2 regions of the Larkinella roseola genome follow, and region 2 is predicted to be linked to the other one. Evidence: riboswitches for the same ligand, from Rfam matches in the RefSeq annotation. Region 2 holds a riboswitch; the other holds the start of a gene.
What was found. A riboswitch is a leader RNA that binds a small molecule or an ion and turns the genes downstream of it on or off. The one in region 2 is predicted to bind S-adenosylmethionine.

Region 1 (7,377 bases), 660 kb from region 2:
CAACGACATCTGGGGCCGCCCGCTGCTGATTCTGGGCGTTATGCTGGTCATCGCGGGTATCCAGCTCATCATGTTCGGCATCATGACCGAACTGCAAATGCGGACCTACTACGAATCGCAGGACAAGAAACCGTACAAAATCCGGCGCATCTACCGGGCGGAAGAAACCCTGTTCAATGAAGAATTAAAAATGAAAAATTAAAAGTAAGACCTACACCAGTAGAGTTGCCGCTGTTTCAAAAGCGGATAATTCTTCATTTTTCATTTTTAATTCTTAACTAAAAACTGTGCCCGGCTACGTCAAAACCATCCTCAAAATCGCCCTTTCGGCTTTGTCGCTCTGGCTGGTGTTCCGGAAGATCGACGTGGACGAGGTGTGGGCGGTGATTCGGCGGACGGCTCCGGGCGGGCTGGCTCTGGCGACCGGCTTTTACCTGATTTCGCGGGTGCTGGGGGCCGAGCGGCTGCGTAGTCTGTTCGGGCAGGTGGGTCTGCGGCTGGGCGTGGGGCCGAGCCTCAAGCTGTACTGGCTGGGCATGTATTACAACCTGTTTCTGCCGGGCGGTATCGGCGGCGACGGCTATAAAGTGTATCTGCTCAACCGCCTGACCGGCACGCCCGTGAAGCCGCTGGTGCAGGCCACGGTGCTCGACCGGGTGATTGGCATTCTGCCGCTGGGATACGGGCTGCTGCTGCTGTTTCCGGACCTTCCGCAGGGGCCGGTGCCGTTCTGGGTGGCCCTGCCGCTGATTGCCCTGTCGCATTGGGTGGCCGCCGTCCTGATTCAGCGATTCCTGCCGACCTTCCGGCCTGTGTTCCTCCGGGCCACGGTGCAGTCGGTTGGGGTGCAGGTGTCGCAGATGATTCAGATGGTGGTGCTGCTCTACGCCATCGATGCGCAGGGGTCGGTGCCGGGTTACCTGTTTATCTTTCTGCTCTCGTCGATCGTTTCCATTCTCCCGTTTACCATCGGGGGAGCCGGAGCGCGGGAGCTGACATTTTTGTTCGGGGCGCAGGTATTAGGACTGCCTCAGGAAACTGCCGTCGCGGTAAGCTTGTTGTTCTACCTGATAACGGCTTTTGTCTCGCTGACCGGCGTTTTCTTCAGCTTTCGTCCCGTTCTATCCACTAACGACTTAACTACGTGATTATCCTATTAACTGGCGGTGCCGGCTTTATCGGTTCGCATCTGGCCGAAAAATTACTGACAGAAGGACATTCGGTAGTCTGTCTGGACAACCTGGATGCCTATTACGACCCCGCGATCAAGCGGAAAAATCTGGCCGAAGCCCGCCAGAACAGCCGGTACACGTTTGTGGAAGGCGACATTCGGGACGGGGCGCTGGTGGGCTCGCTGTTTGCGGCCTACCCCTTCGACGCCGTCATTCACCTGGCGGCGCGGGCGGGCGTCCGGCCGTCGGTGCAGGACCCGGCGCTGTATTTCGACGTGAATGTGCAGGGCACGCTGACCCTGTTGCAGGCCATGCAGACGGCGGGGGTGCGGAAAATGGTTTTTGCGTCTTCCTCGTCGGTATACGGCGATTCGGCCGTGGTGCCTTTCTCTGAACGGGAGGCCTGCGACCGGCCGCTTTCTCCTTACGCCGCTTCCAAACGGGCCGCGGAGCTGCTTTGCCACACGTTTCACCACCTGTACGGATTTGATATTTTCTGCCTGCGGTTCTTTACGGTCTACGGTCCCCGGCAGCGGCCCGAAATGGCCATCAGCCAGTTTACCGACCAGATTCTCCACGGAAAGCCCATTCCGGTATTCGGCGACGGCTCCACCTCACGGGATTATACTTTTGTCGAGGACATTGTGAAAGGCATCATGCAGTCGCTGTACAGCGTCAAAGGTTACGAAGTGCTGAACATCGGCGGCTCGGACCCGATTTCGCTCAGCGGACTCATCAGTACGCTGGAAAAGGCCGTCGGAAAGTCGGCGTTGCTGAACCATCTGCCTATGCAGCCCGGCGACGTGCAGCGGACCTTTGCGGACATCAGCAAGGCCCGGACTCTCATCGGTTACGAGCCCACCGTTTCGGTTCAGGAAGGCGTCCGGCGGTTTGTGGAGTGGTACTGCGGAGAAGCCCGGCCCCAGACGGTGAACTGAGCCGCTGTCGGACCCGAAGAATTGGAAGGCGTTTGAGCTATCAGACGCCTTTTTTATTGGTTATCCAGCAACGCCTCCACCGCCTGCACGGGCAGCAGCTCCCCGGCCCGTACTTTCCTTTCGACGGCTTCCAGCCGCTCCCGGATGCCCGGCTGGCTGTAGAAACGCTCTTCCAGTTGCTGCCGCAGGTAATTCCGCATCCAGTCCAGATTCTGCGCCTGCCGCAGCCGGTCGCGGTGGCCGGTTCGGGTTAGCTGTTCCTGATGTTTTGTGATGATCTGCCAGAGGTCGGCGATGCCCCGGTTTTCGGTGGCCGAGCAGGTCAGCACGGGCGGCATCCAGCCGGTAGGAGCGGGCGGAAAAAGGTGCAGGGCGTTCGCGTAGTCGATTCGGGCGCGGTCGGCGGCGGCCCGGTTGTCGCCGTCGGCTTTGGTGATGGCGATGGCGTCGGCGAGTTCCATGATGCCGCGTTTCATGCCTTGCAGTTCGTCACCGGCCCCGGCCAGCATCAGCAGCAGAAAAAAATCGACCATGCCGTGCACCAGCGTTTCGGACTGGCCCACGCCCACGGTTTCGATCAGAATGACGTCAAAGCCCGCCGCTTCGCAGAGGAGCATCGTTTCGCGGGTGCGGTGCGCCACGCCGCCCAGCGAGTCGCCCGCCGGGGAAGGCCGGATGTAGGCCTGCGGGTCCACCGACAGGGTTTCCATCCGTGTTTTGTCGCCCAGAATACTGCCTTTCGAACGCTGGCTGCTGGGATCGATGGCGAGCACGGCCAGTCGCCTGCCCAGGCCCGTCAGGTGTTTGCCGAAGGATTCGATAAAGGTACTTTTGCCGACGCCCGGAACGCCCGTAATGCCCAGCCGCACGGCGTTGCCCGTATGCGGCAGAATCCGTGCGAGCACCTGCCCGGCCAGTTCGCGGTCGCTCGGCAGGCGGCTTTCAATGAGCGTGATGGCCCGGCTCAGCACGAGCCGGTCGTGGGCAAGAACTCCGGAAACGTATTGGTCGGCGGTCAGTCGGCGCATGCACAAAGAAAAGCATTACACCCGAACGGCGGCATCCTGCCGGGCGCTTTCTTCCATCCAGCGGCGGATGATCTGCGTCAGCGGCTTGGCTTCGATCAGAAAGCCGTCGTGGCCGTAGAGCGAGTCAATTTCCTCGTACCGGGCGTCGGGGATGTGCCGGGCCAGAAACTGCTGCTCACCCGGCGGAAACAGGATGTCGGAGCGGATGCCGACCACCAGTGTCCGGGCTTTGACGCGGTTGAGGGCATTGATAATGCTGCCCCGGTTGCGGCCCACGTTATGCGAATCCATCGCCTTCGACAGGTGCCAGTAGGTGTAGGCGTTGAAGCGTTTGACGAGTTTATCGCCCTGGTATTGCTGGTAGCTCGACGCTTTGTACTGGTCCAGTTGTTCGTTGTGGTCGAGCGCCTGCGTAAAGCCGTAGGTGTCGTAGTTGCGGTAGGAGAGGAGGGCCACCGAGCGGGCCGCTTTCATCCCAGCTGCCCCGGCATCGTCGCGGCTTTCGGTCCAGGTTGGGTCAGCCGAAATGGCCATCCGCTGCGATTCGTTGAAGGCGATTCCCCAGGGCGAGTGCACGGCGTTGGTGGCAATCAGAATCAGATTTTTGATTAGTTCCGGCTGCTGGATTCCCCATTCGACGGCCTGCTGCCCGCCCAGCGAACCGCCGATGCAGGTGTGAATCCGGTCGATGCCCAGTTCCTGCCGCAGCAAATCCAGCGCCCCGACCATGTCGCGGATGGTGACCATCGGAAAATCGTGGTAAAACGCCTTGCCCGTGCGGGGGTTCACCGACAGCGGACCCGTGGAGCCGTAGCAGGAACTCAGCACGTTGGCGCAGATGATGAATTGCCGCGTCGGGTCGAAATACTTGCCGGGGCCGACCATGCCGTCCCACCAGTCGGCCGCGTCGGCGCTGCCGGTCAGGGCATGGCAAATCCAGACGACATTCGAGCCGTCGTCGTTCCGTTCGCCCCAGGTCTGATAGGCCAGCCGGAACCCCGGAAGTTCTTCTCCGCTTTCGAGCGGAAAGGAAAATTTGTAATCGAAGTAATGCAGATTCAAAATGATGCTAGTTTTCTGTTTTCCGTTTTGTGTTTTCGGTTGTCTGTTTTCGGTTGCATCATGGCAGAGAATCACACCCAGCGAAGCAACGGAAAACACAAAACAGAAAACACAAAACGGAGAACTGATTAACTCAATACCGCCTCAGCCACCGCCGCAAACGCCTGTTCGAGGTCGGCTTTGATGTCGTCGATATGCTCGATGCCCGCCGAAATGCGCAGCAGGCCCGGTTCTACGCCCGCCGATTCCTGCTCCAGTTCCGACAACTGCTGGTGCGTGGTCGAAGCCGGGTGGATGATGAGCGTTTTGGAGTCGCCGACGTTGGCGAGGTGGCTCACTAATTTCAGCTTGTTGACAAATGTGTCGGCTACTTCCCGGCCGCCTTTAATCTTGAACATAAAGACGCCGCCGAAGCCCCGTTTCAGGTATTTCTGGGCCAGTTCGTGGTACTTGCTGCTGGGCAGGCCGGGGTAGTTGACAAATTCGACCTGCTCGTGCTGCTCCAGCCACTGGGCCAGGGCGAGCGCATTTTCCACCGTCCGGTCGACGCGCAGCGACAGGGTTTCGAGGCCCTGAAGCAGCAGGAACGAGTTGAACGGGCTGATGGCCGGCCCCCAGTCGCGCAGCCCTTCCACCCGGGCGCGGATGATGAACTGGATGTTGCCGAACGGGCCGTTGACGCCGAAAACGTCGCTGAACACCAGTCCGTGATACCCCGGCGACGGTTCCGAAAACTGCGGAAACTTGCCGTTTCCCCAGTTGTATTTGCCGCTGTCGACGATCACGCCGCCGATGCTCGTGCCGTGGCCGCCGATCCACTTGGTAGCCGATTCGACCACCACCGCCGCGCCGTGTTCGATGGGCCGGAAGAGGTAGCCGCCCGCCCCGAAGGTGTTGTCCACGATCAGCGGGATGTCGTATTTCTGCGCCAGGGCCGCAAAGGCTTCCCAGTCCGGAATGTTGAAGCCGGGGTTACCGATGGTTTCCAGGTACAGCGCCTTCGTGTTTTCGTCGATCAGTTTTTCGAAGCTTTCGACCTTATCGCCTTCCGCAAAGCGAACGTCTACACCCAGCCGTTTGAAGGAAACCTTGAACTGGTTGTAAGTGCCGCCGTAGAGGTAGGAGGTGGTTACAAAGTTGTCGCCCGCGTTCAGGATGTTGTTGAGCGCGATGAACTGCGCCGCCTGTCCGGAGGCCACGGCCAGGGCCGCCACGCCGCCTTCGAGTGCTGCCACCCGCTTCTCGAACACGTCGGTGGTCGGGTTCATGATGCGGGTGTAAATATTGCCAAACGCTTTCAGGGCGAACAGGTCGGCGCCGTGGGCCGAGTCGTTGAAAACGTAGGAGGTTGTCTGGTAAATGGGGACCGCCCGGGAGTTGGTGGCCGGGTCTACTTCCTGCCCGGCATGGAGCTGAAGCGTTTCAAAATGCAGTGGATTTGCCATTGGTGGTTTACGAATTAGCCTGTATAGACAGATGGATATGAATGGATGACATGGAAAGAACCGGGCATGAGGATGCGCCGGAGCACACGGAGATCGTCCTGAAATCCGCAGCGACAGGTAGAATTGTTCAACGGCCCGCGTGGGGCATACAACATCGGATGTAGTACATGCTAATCAGTGATTTATAGTTCCTAACGGTCCGCCATCGAATATGCGCTGACGGGTGCTTAGGCAGGATGTAGCACCTTGCCGTGCGGCAGGTTGCCAGAGGTTCGCAGAGCCTGGTCTCTCCCCCCTTCTGTATAAATCCGTCGTGCCGGTTACCCGGGCTGGGCCAAAAACCGGCCCGAACGAAGAATTGATATGCAAGTATAAACAACAAACCCGTTCGGTGCAATTCGGAGGCTGGTTTTTTGGCAAAGTGGTTCCTGCCGCTTCGTAAAAGGGGTAAAATAATCTGCCGGGGGCCTTTTGCCGATACGTACTGCGTGTTACTTTTGTGCCAGGACTCTCCGTATTTATGTCACAGACTTACCGCTTCGACAAAGACAACGCCACCCGGAAGCCGGGCGTTACCTCGCTCAAGGACGCTATCGGGCTGATGCTGAGGTCCTACCAGTTGCAGACCCGCTTCAACGAAACCTACCTGGAGGCTTTCTGGGAAAAGATGATGGGTAAGTCCATCGCCTCCCGGACCAACCGCCTCTACGTCAAAGACCGCATTCTGTACATCGAAATCTCCTCCGCCCCGCTGCGCAGCGAACTCGTCATTGCCAAGCAGAAAATGATTCAGCTCATCAACCGGGATATGGGAACGGACGTGATCGATGACGTTGTATTCATCTAAGCCGCTTCGGAATTTATTTCGGCGAAGCCTTGTAGTAGAAGCACTCTCTTACCGCAACGGCTGCATGTATGGCCCACGTTTCCAGAAAAACGAATTCTTCAAACCGACTGACCTCTTTTCGCCTGGGTGGCCGGCAGGCCAGTAAACTGGTCGAAGAGGAAGAACAACGCCCCGACCTCGGTTTCGGAACCCGCTTCAACGACACCAAAGTCCGGCTCCTCAACAAGGATGGTTCCTTCAACGTCCGGCACGTAAACGCTTCTTTTCTGGCGGAACTGAATTTGTTTCACCGCCTGATCGTAATGCCGTGGCCGAAGTTTTTCGGTATGGTCATTCTGGCCTTTGTGCTGACCAACTTCATTTTTGCCGGCGTGTACTCGCTGCTGGGCTACGAACACCTGATGGGCATTCGGGGCAAATCCGCCTGGGACCTGTTCTGGGAAGCTTATTTTTTCAGCGTTCAGACGCTGACCACCGTCGGCTACGGCCGCATCAGTCCGGTGGGTTTCTGGGCCAGTGCCTTCGCCGCGCTGGAGTCGCTGACGGGCCTGCTGACCTTTGCGCTCGCCACCGGTTTGCTCTACGCCCGCTTTTCGCGCCCGACGCCCCGCATCCGCTTCAGCGAAACGGCCGTGTTTGCGCCCTACCTCGATGTCAATGCCTTCATGTTCCGGATCGTCAACGAGCGGAGCAACCAGCTCATCGACGTGGAAATCGACGTGACGATGTCCCGGCTGGAACCGGCCGCCGACGGCTCCCTCGCCCGGAAGTACTTCAATCTGACGCTTGAGCGCCGCAAGGTCGCGTTTTTCCCGACGAACTGGACGCTCGTGCATCCGATCACGGCCGAGAGTCCGCTGGTGGGCTGTACTCCCGAAAAACTGG
Region 2 (7,377 bases):
CCTCGAAGCTGAATCCGGCGATGTAGTTTTTCATGCGCTCGATTTCGTCCAGCGTGGTCGAGTTGTCGCCCAGTTTGGGGACCAGGTTGAAGATTTTGTTGATGTTGCCCCCCGTTCCGACGGCCGTCACTTTCTGCGAACGGTCAATGTTTTCCTCGATCCACTGCTGAATTTTCCCCCAGGCGCCCTTGGTTTCCTTGCCTTCCAGCAGCCGGACCGAGCCGATCTTGAACGATTTGGAATTGACTTTCTGGCGGTTGACGTACAGGTTCAGTTCGGTGCTGCCCCCGCCCACGTCGATGTGCAGCGACTGCCGGTTGTCCAGCGCCTGCACCACCACGTTGTTGATCAGTTCGGCTTCTTTCTGCCCGTCGATGATGTGAATGTCGATGCCCGTACTTTGCCGGATGCGCTCGGCGACCTGGGGTCCGTTCCGGCATTCGCGCATGGCGGAGGTGGCGCAGGCCATGTAATCCTCCACTTCGTGCAGTTCCATCAGCAGTTTGTAGACCTGCATCAGCTTGGTGGTGCGGGCTTCGCTCTCGGGCGTAAGCTCGCCGAAGGTAAAGACGTCGTGACCCAGCCGGAGGGGAAAGCGGACGTACTCAACCTTCTTGAAGCTGATGATGTCGTCCACGTGCAGGACGGTGGAAATCTGTAAGCGGGCGGCGTTGGAGCCGATGTCGATAGCAGCTAATTTCAAGGTAGATGCAGGACGGGGTGATAAACAAACGGCCAAATATAAACCTTTTTGCCAATGTCGGCGGTCCGCCTCAATAGTATTTAAAGCGGGCTTTCGGTGAATAAAAAGCGGGTTGGCGCTTCACCATCAGTTGGTTTCAACGAAAAACCTGAGTATTATTCGCGGGTAATCCTGAACCACATCTCGTACTTTTACCTGTCGCCCAATGAATCTGTCCAAGTTAGTCAGTAGTCTGTTTCGCCTTCTTCTGCTGGGCGTCCTCACCGCGTTTCTATTCTTCCCCGACCAGCTGAAGATTTCCTTCATGTATCCCTACAGCGGCATCATCGACAATGTGTACATCCGGCTCGCCAAAGGCTGCCTGCTGCTGCTCTGGATGATCGAAGGGCTGCGGATTTATTATTACGGCATTGTCAAGAACGAAAAGGCGCCCCGCTGGCTCGGAAATGCCCTGACGCTGGGCGTGCTGCTGCTGATACTGGGCGTGGTGCTCGAAATTGCTTTTATGTTTGTGGCCCAGAGCCACGAAGGCAATACGACGCTGGCCTCCAAAGTCTGGTTCGAACGCTACTGGTGGCCGGTCAACGCCAAAGGCTACCGCGACGAAGAACATACCGATTCGCTCAACAAACAAAAGGTGCTGCTCGTCGGGGATTCGTTTGCGGCCGGGCACGGCCTGAAGCGGGTCGAGGAGCGGTTCGGCAACATTCTGGCCGAAAAGCTGGGGGCGAATTATGAAGTCTACAACCTCGGCGTGTCCGGCTCCGACACCCGGGACGAGTACCAGCGCCTGGAAAAATACAGCGTAAAGCCCGACATCCTCATTCTGGAATACTTCCCGAATGATATTGAAAAAGCGGCCAGCGAAAAAGGCGTGGTGCCGCAGGGTTTCCAGCCTTTTTCGGACCTGCCGGGTCCGTTCCGGACGCTTTTTGCCCGTTCTTATTTCCTCAATTACGTGTATTACCAGCTCCCGCACGGCGATTTTGCGCCTTATCAGGAATACGCCAAACGGGTGTACACCGACACCACCATTCTGAATACGCACCTGCGGGACCTGAAGCAGTTTGTGGATTACAGCCGCCGCCACAACGCCAAGATGTACGTCGTTCTGTTTCCGTTTTCGCACAATTTCGAACTGACCAAAGCTTACACCCGGCCCGTCGAAGCCTTTTTCCGGGAGCAGCAGATTCCGGTGCTGCAGGTTAGCGAACACATCGGCGACATCGAACCCAAAGACCGGATCGTCGGCCGCAACGACGCCCACGCCAGCCCCGTCGTCAACCAGCGCGTTGGTCTGGCGCTGCACAAGATGATGGCGGGCGACGGGCAACTGGCGAAGGAGTGAGGCGAGAAAAGGGCAGAAGGAAAAAAGGGGAAGGCTTAATCCGGCTGTGATTTAGCATGAATCGCAACGCGCCCCAACCTTTGCAGCCTACCAGTCTTCCCGGCCCTCGTATCCGTCGCGTAGCGATTTGACGGTTGTAGTAGCCGAATCCCGGCCCGCGCACTTGTCGCGTAGCGACCCAATATTTGTAGCCCTTTCACGTCAAACACGTGTATCCGTCGCGTAGCGACCCAACCCGTTACGGTTGGGTCGCTACGCGACGGAAAGGCTACGCCCGGTCTACTCTTACGCCTCGTTCACGTTTCCCTTCGTTTACGTTTGCTTTGGGTCACGTTTCCCTCGTTCACGTTTCCCTTTGTTCACGAGTTCCTTCGTTCACATTTGCCCTAAGTCACGTTGCCCTCATTTATGTTTCCTTTCACGTTTGCCCTGGGTCACGGTCCTCGTTCATGTTCTCCTCGTTCCGTCAACGGCGGCCCGCCCATCCATCATTCAAAATTCATTCGCCGCCGACTCTGCCCATCCATCATTTAAAATTCAACCATTCAAAATTTAACCGCAACGGCGGCCCGCCCGTCAACCTATCAATCATTCAACCCATCAATCATTCCGATTTCCACCACTCAAAATTCAACCTGCCTTTCGCCCCTCGTTTCCCACTTGTTTTCCCTCACTTCCTTTTGTATTTTTGCCTGATGCTTATCAAGAAAGACGGAGGGACTGGACCCGATGATGTCTTGGCAACCCTTTTTTTAATGTAGAATGAAAAATGAATGACTAATGAGCCACCTGCTTCATTATTCATTTTTCATTGTTCATTAAAAGAAAACGGTGCCACGTTCCACCCCGACCGGGGAGAGATAAGAGAAAGCTCCTTTTTCGCCTTTCTACGATAAGCCCCACGACCGTTTTTTAGAAAATTTTCGGGCACATTATTTGTCCTGTATCACAGGATTAGAACTGTTTTGCACTTGAAAAAGATAACCGACCTCCTCCGGAACCGCATTCTCGTCCTCGACGGCGCGATGGGGACGATGATTCAGCGTTACAACCTGACCGAAGCCGATTACCGGGGCGACCGCTTCCGCGACTGGACACACGACCTCAAAGGTAATAACGACCTGTTGTCGCTGACCCGCCCGGACATTATTCAGGAAATTCACCGGCAATATCTGGAGGCGGGTTCGGACCTTATCGAAACCAATACCTTCAGCAGTACGTCCATTGCGATGGCCGACTACCATATGGAGTCGCTGGCGTACGAACTGAACTACGAATCGGCGCGCATCGCCCGGGAGGTGGCCGAGGAATTTACCCGGCAGAACCCCGACAAACCCCGCTTCGTAGCGGGGGCGATGGGCCCGACCAACCGGACGGCCTCGCTGTCGCCGGATGTGAACAACCCGGGTTTTCGGGCCATTACGTTCGACGAACTCGTTGAGGCTTACTACGAACAGGTGGCGGGTCTGGTCGAAGGCGGTTCGGATGTGCTGCTGGTCGAGACGATTTTTGATACGCTGAATGCCAAGGCGGCGCTTTTCGCCATCGACAAATATTTTCAGGACAAAGGCCGCGAGTCGCTGCCCATCATGGTCTCCGGCACCATTACCGATGCTTCCGGCCGGACGCTTTCGGGTCAGACAACCGAGGCCTTCCTGTATTCCGTTTCGCACCTGCCGCTGCTGAGCGTGGGTCTGAACTGCGCGCTGGGCGCCGAACTGATGCGCCCGTACGTGCAGACGCTCGCCAAGGAAGCGCCCTTCTTCGTTTCGGCCTATCCGAACGCGGGTCTGCCCAACGAATTCGGCGAATACGACGAAACGCCGGACATGATGGCGGCGCAGATCGAAGGTTTTATCCAGGACGGTTTTGTCAACATCGTGGGTGGCTGCTGCGGCTCAACCCCGGACCACATCCGGGCCATTGCCCAGACGGCGGCCCGCTACCAGCCCCGCCCGTTGCCACCCGCCGAGCCGTATCAGAAGCTCTCCGGACTGGAACCGCTGAAAATCACGGAAACGACGAATTTTGTGAACGTCGGCGAGCGGACAAACGTGACCGGCTCCAAGGCGTTTGCCCGGCTTATCAAATCCGGCGATTTCGACGCGGCGCTGTCCGTAGCCCGCCAGCAGGTGGAAAACGGCGCGCAGGTTATCGACATCAACATGGATGAGGGCATGCTCGATTCGGTCGAGGCGATGACTCATTTCCTGAACCTGATTGCCGCCGAACCGGACATCGCCCGGGTTCCGGTCATGATCGACTCTTCCAAATGGGAAGTGATCGAAGCGGGCCTGAAATGCGTGCAGGGCAAGGCCATCGTCAACTCCATTTCGCTGAAAGAAGGCGAGGACGCGTTCATCGAGCGGGCCAACCTCGTGCGTCGCTACGGGGCCGCGGTGGTCGTGATGGCCTTCGACGAGCAGGGACAGGCCGACAGCTACGAACGCCGCATCGAAATCTGCGAACGGGCTTACCGGATTCTGGTCGATAAGGTCAAATACCCGCCCCAGGACATTATTTTCGACCCGAACATTCTGACTGTCGCGACCGGCATCGAGGAACATAACAACTACGCCGTCGATTTCATCGAGGCGACGCGCTGGATCAAGCAGAACCTGCCGCTGGCGAAAGTGTCGGGCGGGGTATCCAATATTTCGTTCTCCTTCCGGGGCAATGAGGTGGTGCGCGAAGCCATGCACTCGGCTTTCCTCTACCACGCCATCCGCGCCGGACTGGACATGGGCATCGTCAACGCCGGACAGCTGGCCGTTTACGACGAAATTCCGAAAGAACTGCTGGAACGCTGCGAAGACGTGCTGCTCAACCGCCGCTCCGATGCGACCGAACGCCTGGTCGAGTTCGCCGAAACCGTGAAGGCCAAGGGCAAGGAAATCGTGCAGGACGAAAGCTGGCGGGGCGAGTCGGTGCAGGAACGGCTAAAACATGCCCTCATCAAAGGCATTACCGATTACATTGACCAGGACATCGAAGAGGCCCGGCACCAGTACGCCCGCCCGCTGCACGTGATCGAAGGTCCGCTGATGGACGGCATGAACGTGGTCGGCGACCTGTTTGGAGCCGGAAAAATGTTTCTGCCGCAGGTCGTGAAATCGGCCCGGGTGATGAAAAAGGCCGTGGCTTACCTGACGCCGTTCATCGAAGCCGAGAAGTCGGGCGATGCGCAGGCGGCCGGAAAAATTCTGCTGGCGACCGTCAAAGGCGACGTGCACGACATCGGCAAGAACATCGTCGGCGTGGTGCTCGGCTGTAACAACTACGAAATCATTGACCTGGGCGTGATGGTGCCAACCCAGAAAATTCTGGACGAAGCCCGCAGGCAAAACGTGGACATCATCGGCCTGAGCGGCCTGATTACGCCTTCGCTGGACGAAATGGTCGGCGTGGCGAAGGAAATGGAGCGCCAGGGCTTCACGATGCCGCTGCTGATTGGCGGAGCGACCACCTCCCGGATTCATACCGCCGTGAAAATCGACCCGCATTATTCGGGACCGGTCATTCACGTCCTCGACGCCAGCCGGAGCGTACCCGTGGCGGGCCGTCTGGTCAGTGAAAGCGAGGTGACGCGGGAAGTTATTTTTAAGGAAATCAAAACGGAATACGCCCGTCTGCGCGAGGAGCACGCCCGGCGGCAGCGCGACAAAACGCTGCTGTCCATCGACAAGGCCCGCGCCAACCGGACCGCCATCGACTGGACGGAGTTTGAGCCGGTGAAGCCCGCATTCCTCGGCAACCGCCATTTCCACGATTACCCGCTGGCCGAGATTGCGAAATACATTGACTGGACGCCGTTCTTCCAGACCTGGCAACTGCACGGCAAGTACCCGAGCATTTTCAACGATGTCACGGTAGGGGACGAGGCGAAAAAGCTGTTTGACGATGCGCAGAAGCTGCTTCAGGAAATTATCGACAACAAGCTTCTGAAAGCCAAAGCAGTCGTTGGTTTCTTCCCGGCCAACTCGACGGACGACGACGTGCTGCTGCACGAGTTTGAGGCAATTACCCGCGAGACTTCCTGCGAGCGCCACGGCTCGCACACGCACATCGAGTACAAGCTGAGTCGTGCCCACGGCCTTCAGCCCGTGACGGCCTCGCCCGGCGAATTGCTTTACGATACCAAAACCGTGCTGCATTTTCTGCGCCAGCAGAACCAGAAGGCACCGGGCCTCCCCAACTACAGCCTCGCCGATTTTGTGGCTCCGCTCGACAGTGGCCGGGAGGATTATATCGGTGGATTTGCCGTGACGGCAGGCATCGGCATTGAAACCCTGCTCGAACGGTACGAGAAGGACCATGACGATTACAGCAGCATCATGGTCAAGGCCCTGGCCGACCGACTGGCCGAGGCGTTTGCCGAACTGATGCACGAGCGCGTCCGCAAGGAGTTCTGGCCTTACGCGTCCGGCGAAAAGCTGACGAACGAGCAACTCATCAAGGAGGAGTACGAAGGCATCCGGCCGGCACCGGGCTATCCCGCCTGTCCGGACCATACGGAAAAGGCCACGCTGTTCAGCCTGCTGGAATGCGAGCAGATCGGCATCGAACTAACGGAGAGTTTTGCGATGTACCCCGCCTCGTCGGTGAGCGGCTTCTACTTCTCGCACCCGCAGTCGCGGTATTTTGCGGTGGGCAAAATCACGAGGGACCAGGTACTGGACTACGCCCGCCGGAAAGACATGCCCGTCGAGGACGTAGAGCGGTGGCTGGCGCCGGTGCTGGGGTATTGAGGGGCTGAATACGTATAAACCTGCGGGGCTCCGCCAATAAGCTTATTGGCGGAGCCCCGCAGGTTTATGGAAGCTTAAATTCAAACAACTTGCTTAAGTTGAACTCTTTAGCTAAGTAAATATAAGAAATGTTTGGGGCGTTGCGTGGATTCATATATCCCCGAACTTCGCCCCCCAATTTTATGCCGGTGTTTCTTTCAATTAGGGCAAAATTGACGAAGAAAGTAGCGCGCCAAGGACTCTGACCACGTTGAATCAGGGGAATCTCAGACCCTAAACTACCAAAAGCAATTGCACCTTTTGTCCTAAATTCAACATCCTTGCTGAGGTGGTGAATAAGCATTCCAAAACCAAAATAGCCATCAAAAGTTTGTTCGAGATATTTGCCCTGTGAAACTGTGGTAGAGTTGGGTATGGTTGCTTCAGGGCTGCTGACATTTGTGGTCCGGTAACGTTCAATAACCTGATTTCCGTTGACAACGCGTCTGATGACTTCGGAATGAAAAAGGCCATAAACTTTGGTTTTATTAGACTCGCTACCGGTTATCCGACTCAATACATCAAAATAAAATCCAGTG

Region 1: another riboswitch for S-adenosylmethionine. It lies ahead of ORG26_RS04435 (O-acetylhomoserine aminocarboxypropyltransferase/cysteine synthase family protein); the one in region 2 lies ahead of metH (methionine synthase).

What each region holds. Positions count from the first base shown of each region.
Region 1 covers NZ_CP111085.1:1,068,406-1,075,782, reverse strand. Annotated here, with positions in the region: gene ORG26_RS04460 (glycosyltransferase family 2 protein) at 1-202, shown strand, start outside; gene ORG26_RS04455 (lysylphosphatidylglycerol synthase transmembrane domain-containing protein) at 288-1,148, shown strand; gene ORG26_RS04450 (SDR family NAD(P)-dependent oxidoreductase) at 1,145-2,110, shown strand; gene meaB (methylmalonyl Co-A mutase-associated GTPase MeaB) at 2,164-3,138, opposite strand; gene metX (homoserine O-acetyltransferase MetX) at 3,154-4,200, opposite strand; gene ORG26_RS04435 (O-acetylhomoserine aminocarboxypropyltransferase/cysteine synthase family protein) at 4,329-5,645, opposite strand; SAM riboswitch class I at 5,825-5,954, opposite strand; gene ORG26_RS04430 (DciA family protein) at 6,166-6,492, shown strand; gene ORG26_RS04425 (ion channel) at 6,561-7,377, shown strand, end outside.
Region 2 covers NZ_CP111085.1:1,729,230-1,736,606, reverse strand. Annotated here, with positions in the region: gene ORG26_RS07260 (Ppx/GppA phosphatase family protein) at 1-703, opposite strand, end outside; gene ORG26_RS07255 (SGNH/GDSL hydrolase family protein) at 909-2,051, shown strand; SAM riboswitch class I at 2,748-2,918, shown strand; gene metH (methionine synthase) at 3,023-6,799, shown strand; gene ORG26_RS07245 (Calx-beta domain-containing protein) at 6,864-7,377, opposite strand, start outside.